DNA from 2 places in the Mangrovibacter sp. MFB070 genome. Region 2 is predicted to be linked to the other one. Evidence: predicted binding sites of a transcription regulator. Region 2 holds the regulator's gene; the other holds the start of a gene.
The links. Region 2 encodes sigma-54, which starts transcription at its own class of promoters, with help from an activator protein. Its sites were predicted from a motif close to GTTGGCACANNTTTCGCTNT; they were not measured.
Positions count from the first base shown of each region.

Region 1: a site for sigma-54 is predicted at 2,279-2,298, ahead of glnK (P-II family nitrogen regulator). Genes of this name have one in related genera too.

Region 1 is NZ_JJMI01000025.1:428,432-432,858, forward strand. Features, by position in the region: gene tesB (acyl-CoA thioesterase II) at 1-480, shown strand, start outside; gene amtB (ammonium transporter AmtB) at 573-1,859, opposite strand; gene glnK (P-II family nitrogen regulator) at 1,890-2,228, opposite strand; gene DT73_RS14200 (SmdB family multidrug efflux ABC transporter permease/ATP-binding protein) at 2,481-4,265, opposite strand; gene DT73_RS14205 (SmdA family multidrug ABC transporter permease/ATP-binding protein) at 4,258-4,427, opposite strand, start outside.
Region 2 is NZ_JJMI01000011.1:134,217-138,643, forward strand. Features, by position in the region: gene kdsC (3-deoxy-manno-octulosonate-8-phosphatase KdsC) at 1-80, shown strand, start outside; gene lptC (LPS export ABC transporter periplasmic protein LptC) at 77-652, shown strand; gene lptA (lipopolysaccharide ABC transporter substrate-binding protein LptA) at 621-1,172, shown strand; gene lptB (LPS export ABC transporter ATP-binding protein) at 1,179-1,904, shown strand; gene rpoN (RNA polymerase factor sigma-54) at 2,066-3,499, shown strand; gene hpf (ribosome hibernation promoting factor) at 3,522-3,809, shown strand; gene ptsN (PTS IIA-like nitrogen regulatory protein PtsN) at 3,892-4,377, shown strand.

The DNA.
Region 1 (4,427 bases), on a different contig from region 2:
GAGTCACTAAAATCCGAAACGGATATCGCCAAACTGTTTGAGCATATGCTCCCGCCACTGGCTAAAGAAAAATTCTTAAGCGATAAACCGCTGGAGATCCGCCCGGTAGTGTTCCATAACCCTCTGAAAGGCCATGTGGATAAACCTGAACGCCAGGTCTGGATGCGGGCGAATGGCACAATGCCGGATGATTTACGCATTCACCAGTACTTACTGGGTTATGCGTCTGACTTTAACTTTCTGCCCACCGCGTTGCAGCCACACGGAATAGGGTTTCTGGAGCACGGAATGCAGGTTGCCACTATTGATCACTCTATGTGGTTCCACCGCCCTTTCAGCCTTAACGAGTGGTTGCTCTACAGCGTGGAAAGCACATCAGCATCCAGTGCCAGAGGTTTTGTACGCGGCGAGTTCTATACGCAGGATGGGGTTTTGGTGGCTTCAACAGTGCAGGAAGGCGTTATGCGCCAGCGGGGTTAACCCACGCTATTTATCTAAAAGCAAAAAAGAGAGACACAAGTCTCTCTTTTTTATGCCTGGCTATTACACCAGGCACTCAGCAACCAGCGGGATTATGCGTTGTAAGCATTTTCACCGTGGCTGTTAACATCCAGACCTTCACGTTCCTGATCTTCCGGAACACGCAGGCCAACAGTCATATCGGCAATTTTGTAACCAATGAAGGCAACAACGCCAGACCAGACAATGGTAATCAGCACGCTTTCCAGCTGAACCATCAGCTGATGACCCATAGTGACACCTTCTGCGAAACCAACACCACCCAGTGAAGAGGATGCGAAGATACCAGTCAGGATACAACCTACGATACCGCAAACACCGTGAACGCCGAACACATCACACGGGTCATCAACACGCAACCAGCGTTTCAGTGCAGTTACGCCCCACAGGCCAGCGATACCCGCAGCGATACCAACAATAAGCGCGCCGCCAACACCGATGTAACCACAAGCAGGCGTTACCGCAACCAGACCCGCGATAGCACCGGAGCAAGAGCCCAGCAGAGACGGTTTACCGCGAATCGCCCACTCGCCGAATACCCAGGCAAGGATAGCAGCACCCGTTGCAACAACGGTGTTCAGGAAAGCCAGGCCAGCGATTTCATTCGCTGCACTTGCAGAACCGGCGTTGAAGCCGAACCAGCCAACATACAGAATCGCTGTACCAGTGAAGACCATTGGCAGGTTATGCGGTTTGAACGCTTCTTTGCCGAAGCCAACGCGTTTGCCCATCATGTAGGCACCAACCAGGCCTGCAACAGCTGCGTTGATATGCACCACTGTACCGCCTGCGAAATCCAGCGCACCGTGGCTTGCCAGCAGACCGCCACCCCATACCATATGCGCAATCGGCACATAAGACAGGGTCATCCACACAGCAACGAAGATCAATACTGCAGAGAAACGGATACGTTCAGCCAACGCACCAACAATCAGGCCAACGGTGATACACGCGAAGGAGCCCTGGAAGGAAACGTGGATGTACTGATAGAAAGTACCCATCAGATCGGTAATTTTGATGCCTTTCAGCATGGTCCAGTCAAAGCTACCGAAGAAATTGTTACCAGTGCTGAATGCCAGGGTATAGCCATAAACCACCCACAGCACGCATACCAGTGCGAAAGTTACAGAAACCTGAGTCAGCATAGACAGCACGTTCTTGGAACGAATCAGGCCACCGTAAAACAGTGCAATCCCAGGAATCGACATGAACAGCACCAGTGCGGTGCAAATCATCATAAAAGCGTTATCTGCTTTATCAGCTACTGCTGGTGCAGCCATTGCAAGTGATGGCAACAATGCCAGCGCCCCGAGGCCAAGTTTAATGCCAAATTTACTCATTTTATCCATCCCTTTCACCATTGCCAGGAATCAGAGGGCCGCTTCGTCGGCTTCGCCCGTACGAATACGAATAACACGTTGTAATTCAGCAACGAAAATTTTGCCGTCGCCAATTTTGCCTGTGTAGGCAGCTTTACTAATTACATCAATAACTTCGTCGAGTTGATCGTCAGCAATGGCTACGTCAATTTTCACTTTTGGGAGAAAGTTAACGCTGTATTCTGCTCCGCGGTACAACTCGGCGTGCCCTTTCTGGCGACCAAAGCCTTTTACTTCAGTCACTGTCAGCCCTTGAATGCCAATAGATGAAAGCGCTTCACGGACGTCTTCCAGTTTGAATGGTTTAATTACCACGGTAACCAGCTTCATAAATCCCCTCCAGTAAGAAATCGGTAAGTGCCGCAGCGAACAGGGATTATTAAGCAATCAACGTGCCAAAAGTATAAATCAGCAACTTTCAGCGTCTTAACGAGGTGAGAGGCGGGTTAACTGAAAAGACCGGAAACAATGTTGTCGCCAGGAACATTCCTGAAAAACAAAAACGCACCTTTTTGGTGCGTTTTTATAAAAACCACTGCACCATTAGTGCAATGGGTTAAATGTTCGCCAGATAATGGTGCATCACATAACAGCGGACTCTTCGTAGCCGCTGGAGGCTAATTCTTCGCCAGCCAACTGTAACTGATACATTTGCCAGTACCGGCCACGTTTCGCCAGGAGTGCCTCGTGCCTGCCACTCTCAACCGCCTGCCCACGGTGCAGCACCAGAATGGTATCAGCCTGAGTAATAGTGGAGAGCCGGTGCGCAATCACGACCAAAGTGGTTCGCTGGCGTAGCGCACTGAGCGCATGCCCTATTGCCTGCTCGGTACCGGAATCAATATTAGCAGTCGCTTCATCCAGAATAAGTATTTCCGGGGTATCAACCAGCACCCGGGCCAGCGCCAGCAGTTGTTTTTGCCCAACCGACAACGTATTGCCCTGCTCACCTAATTGGGTATGGATACCGTCAGGCATTGAGCGCACAAGCTCAGCCAGTTGCACGGTTTCCAGCGCCTGCCAGACACGCTCTTCACTGATATCCCGCCCCAGTGTCACATTCATATATAGCGATTCGGCCATCACCACCGGGTCTTGCTGCACCATCGCCACACCTTTGCGCAGGACACTATGGCTCAGGCTCTCTAACGGGCGGCCATCGAGGCGAATCTCCCCCTGTGACAACGGGTAATAACCCATCAATAAATTTGCCAGTGTGCTCTTGCCGCTCCCGGTATGCCCTACCAAAGCGATAAAGCTTTTCGCCGGTGCCTGCAGGTTAATATCACGCAGCACATACTGGCCATCACGGTAAGCAAAAGAGAGTTCAGAAACATCAATGCGCCCGGACGCCAGTGGTTGGTTATCTGAGCCATAACGCTGCTGCTGGCAGTCCATTAACTCAAACACGCGCTCCCCGGCCACAACCGCCTGTTGCAGCATCGACTGCTGGGTTGTTAACTGAATTAAAGGCTCATTCAGCCGCCCCAGATAGCTGATAAAGGCGTACAACACCCCAACTTCAATTGCGCCATTACCGGCATAGCCGAACTGGAACAGCAGGCCGCATAGAATAAGGGCTGAAAACAGGCTCAACAAAGGGCGGAGCAGAAAACCTTCCAGCTTCAGAGTTTGCATGCGCGCGTCATAGTGCGCTTCACTGGCATCCGCCAGCTTTTTACCAAAGCGCATCTGCTGGCGAAATTGCTGGATAACGCCCATGCCATTAACCGCTTCATTAAAGCCGTCGTTGATATCCGCGAGGTAACTGCGCACCCGCCGGACAATGGGCGTACTCAGGCGTTGGTAAACCAGCATAACCACCAGCACGGCAGGGAAAATAACAATAGCTACCAGCGCCATACGCCAGTTTAGCGAGAACATCGCCACCAGCATCGCGCCAATTAACGCAGCACTGCGCAATACAGTCGCCACCACCGTGACATACAAATCGCGAATAACTTCGGTATCGTTTGTCACACGGGAGATAAGTTGACCAACAGGCTGGGTGTCAAATGCACTCACTGGCTGGCGCAACGCTGCATCCATAACATCAGTGCGCAATTGCTGCACAACCCCCACGGCCGCTTCGTTAAACAACAAGGCCTGCGTGTAATGCAGCAATGCGGCCAGCCCCTGTAGCAGAATATAAGCAGCAGCCAGCCCACAGACCATCGCCAGCGGTAGCTGTTTTTCTGCAACCAGGTGGTCAATAAAATAACTGATTAAGGCCGGGCCGCTCACTTCCGCCGCTGAAGCCACCCACAGCATAATCACCGCTTTGACAATAGATTTACGCCAGGGAGAGCCATAAGCCAGGAGACGTTTTAGCGTCGGCCATAATGCAGGTTGAGATGGATTACGCATGGGCCTGCTCCCCGGTGTCATCTTCTTCATCCAGCGCAGCTTCCAGTTGCTGGTAACGGTACATATCACGATACCAGCCCTGCTGGTTCGCCAGTTCAGGGTGGCGGCCACGTTGCACCACATTCCCTTGTTGAAGAACCAGTATTTCACTGGCTTCAGTAA
Region 2 (4,427 bases):
GCGGCGCAGTAAGAGAGGTTTGCGATATCCTGCTACAGTCTCAGGGCAAACTTGAGCAGGCTACAGGGCAATCAATATGAGTAAAAGCAGACGTTGGGTCATTATCCTGCTTGCTCTGGTCGTTTTAATTCTGCTGGGGATAAACCTCGCTGATACCGACAATAATTCGCAAGTACAGGTCAATAACAACGAGCCAACTTATCAGAGTGAGCACTCCGATACGGTTGTATATAATCCAGAAGGTGCGCTCAATTATCGCCTGATAGCAAAACATGTTGAATACTATTCAGATCAAGAGCTGACCTGGTTTACTGACCCCGTAGTGACTTCATACGATACAAACAAAGTCGCGACCTGGTCTATCCGGGCAGACAAAGCAAAACTGACCAATGATCGGATGCTTTATCTCTACGGGCATGTTGAGTTGGATGCACTGACGCCTGACTCACAGTTACGAAAAATCACCACCGATAACGCTCAGGTAAACCTGATAACTCAGGATGTTGCCTCCGATGATCTGGTGACGCTATATGGCACCACATTTAATTCCAGTGGTTTGAAAATGCGCGGCAACTTACGCAGTAAAACGGCCAAGCTGATTGAAAAGGTTAGAACTTCCTATGAAATTCAAAATAAACAAACTCAGCCTTAACGTTCTGGTAGCCGGTGCATTGTTTGCCGCCAGCCTTCCGGCATTTGCGTTAACTGGCGATACGGATCAGCCTATCCATATCGAATCAGATCAGCAGTCTCTGGATATGCAGGGTAACATCGTCACCTTTACCGGTAATGTTGTTGTCACCCAGGGAAGCATCAAGATCAACGCGGACAAAGTCGTTGTGACACGCCCTGGCGGCGAAAAAGGTAAAGAAGTGATTGATGGCTATGGTAACCCGGCCACATTCTATCAAATGCAGGATAACGGCAAGCCGGTTAAAGGCCATGCCAGCCACATGCATTATGAACTGCAAAATGATTTTGTCGTTCTGACTGGCAAAGCTTATCTGGAGCAACTTGATAGTAATATCACTGGCGATAAAATTACCTATCTGGTGAAAGAACAGAAAATGCAGGCGTTTAGCGACAAAGGTAAACGCGTGACGACCGTTCTGGTTCCGTCCCAACTTCAGGACAAGAAAGACCAGGCAACTGCCCCTAAAAAGAGTAACTAATTCAGTATGGCAACACTTACAGCGAAAAACCTGGCGAAGGCCTATAAAGGGCGTCGGGTCGTCGAAGATGTCAGTTTAACTGTGAACTCTGGCGAAATCGTTGGCCTGCTGGGGCCTAACGGTGCGGGGAAAACCACCACGTTTTACATGGTAGTGGGTATTGTTCCACGCGACGCCGGTAATATCACCATTGACGATGAAGACATCAGCCTGTTACCGCTTCATGCCCGTGCCCGCAGAGGGATTGGCTATCTGCCGCAGGAAGCATCTATTTTCCGGCGTCTCAGCGTGTACGATAACCTGATGGCGGTGTTACAAATTCGCGATGACCTCTCCAGCGAACAACGTGTTGATCGGGCAAATGAGTTGATGGAGGAGTTTCACATCGAACATCTGCGCGACAGCCTCGGGCAATCTCTGTCAGGTGGTGAACGCCGTCGTGTAGAGATTGCGCGAGCACTGGCTGCTAATCCGAAGTTCATTCTGCTGGATGAACCCTTCGCAGGGGTTGACCCCATCTCGGTTATCGACATAAAACGTATTATCGAACATCTGCGTGACAGCGGTCTGGGCGTATTGATTACCGACCACAACGTGCGCGAAACACTGGCGGTTTGTGAACGGGCTTATATCGTCAGCCAGGGTCACCTTATTGCCCATGGTACACCAGGCGAAATTCTCGAAGACGAGCATGTGAAGCGGGTATATCTTGGGGAAGAGTTCAGACTCTGATAGGGTAAGCGTGACAGGATGTAAAAAAGAGTGAGGACACCTCGTATCAGGTTTGTTCGCTATTCGTTATCACTGTCACCGTTTCACTTTATCAGGAGAGTTTTTCTTTTTGCCAGGGCAGGTATTATTAACGTATTGACCTGAGGAAGTATGCTCTGAATATGAAGCAAGGTTTGCAACTAAAGCTTAGTCAACAGCTTGCCATGACGCCTCAGCTACAACAGGCCATTCGCCTGTTGCAACTGTCTACGCTGGAACTGCAGCAAGAACTCCAGCAAGCGCTGGAAAATAATCCGCTGCTTGAGCAAACCGATTTTCATGAAGAAGTGGAAACTCAGGATGCCCAGGATAGTGAATCGCTGGATACCCGGGAAGCGCTTGAGCAAAAAGACATGCCTGAAGAGCTGCCTCTGGATGCGAGCTGGGATGAAATCTATACCGCCGGGACACCATCAGGAACCGGGGCAGATTACATTGATGATGAACTACCTGTTTATCAGGGTGAGACGACTCAAACATTGCAGGATTACCTGATGTGGCAAGTGGAGCTGACTCCGTTTTCTGATACTGACAGGGCAATTGCCACATCGATTGTCGATGCCGTAGATGAAACAGGTTATCTCACCGTTCCCGTTGAAGATATTCTGGAAAGCATGGGCGACGAAACCATCACACTGGATGAAATTGAGGCCGTACTCAAGCGAGTACAGCGATTTGATCCTGTGGGGGTTGCTGCCCGTGATTTACGTGATTGTTTGCTTATCCAGCTTTCACAGTTCTCCCGTGAAACACCTTTTATTGAAGAAGCCCGGCAGATAATCAACGGGCATCTCGATCTTCTGGCAAACCATGACTTCCGCACACTGATGAAAGTCACGCGTCTTAAAGAAGATGTGCTGAAAGATGCGATGGTGCTGATCCTGTCTCTTGACCCTCGCCCTGGCCAGTCCATTCACACCACTGAGCCTGAATACGTTATTCCGGATGTGTTGGTTCGCAAACATAAAGGGCGCTGGACAGTCGAACTGAATTCCGACAGTATTCCCCGCTTGTCCATCAACCAGCATTACGCCTCTATGTGCAACAATTCGCGTAATGACAGTGACAGCCAGTTCATCCGCAGTAATTTGCAGGAAGCGAAATGGTTAATCAAAAGTCTGGAAAGCCGCAATGAAACACTGCTCAAAGTCAGCCAGTGTATTGTTGAGCAACAACAGGCTTTTTTCGAAAATGGCGAAGAATACATGAAGCCAATGGTGCTGGCAGATATTGCTCAGGCGGTGGAAATGCACGAATCAACGATTTCGCGCGTTACCACGCAAAAATACCTGCACAGCCCACGGGGCATTTTTGAGCTGAAATATTTCTTCTCCAGCCATGTGAACACCGAAGGTGGGGGCGAAGCCTCTTCCACGGCTATTCGTGCGCTGGTGAAGAAGTTGATTGCCGCAGAAAACCCGGCAAAACCACTTAGTGATAGTAAACTGACTTCTATGTTATCTGATCAAGGTATCATGGTGGCGCGGCGCACTGTCGCAAAATACCGCGAGTCTTTATCCATACCGCCGTCGAACCAGCGTAAACAATTGGTTTGACTTAACCGATAAGGAAGACAATATGCAACTCAATATCACAGGACAGAATGTCGAGATTACTGAAGCTATGCGCGAATTCGTCAACACAAAGTTCGCCAAACTGGAGCAGTATTTCGAAAGGATCAACCAGGTCTATATTGTGTTGAAAGTGGAAAAAGTCACTCAAACAGCGGATGCAACGCTTCATGTAAATGGCGGTGAGTTGCATGCCAGTGCCGAAGGCCAGGATATGTATGCCGCAATTGACGGTTTGATAGATAAACTCGCCCGTCAGTTAACCAAACACAAAGATAAACTGAAACAGCATTGATGACCCAGGTATTTCCCTGAATCTCAGCGGCCCGTTATCGCAGGATAGCGGGCCGCTGGCACAGAGGGTGCCAGGTGGAGCTATGATGAATAATGATTCCGCGCTGCAACTCAGCGCTGTCCTGAACCAGGAATGTACGCGTAATAACGTGCATTGTCAGAGCAAAAAACGTGCTCTGGAAATCGTCAGTGAACTGGCGGCTAAGCAGTTAGGCCTTCCGTCACAAGCGGTTTTTGATGCTGTACTAACCCGTGAGCGCATGGGAAGTACCGGTATTGGCAATGGTATCGCTATCCCGCACGGTAAACTGGAAGAAGACACATTACGTGCCGTAGGTGTATTTATCCGTCTGGAAACACCCATACCTTTCGATGCCATTGATAACCAGCCAGTTGATCTCTTGTTCGCTTTGCTGGTTCCGGCAGACCAAACTAAAACACACTTACATACATTGTCGCTGGTCGCCAAAAAACTGGCTGACAAAACTATTTGCCGTCAGCTCCGTATGGCGCAAACGGATGAAGAGTTATTTAACATTATTACTGATGCAGGAAATGCAGGAGCCTGATTCAGGCGCAGTAATCATGCAATAACACCACAAGATACCCATAAAAATTT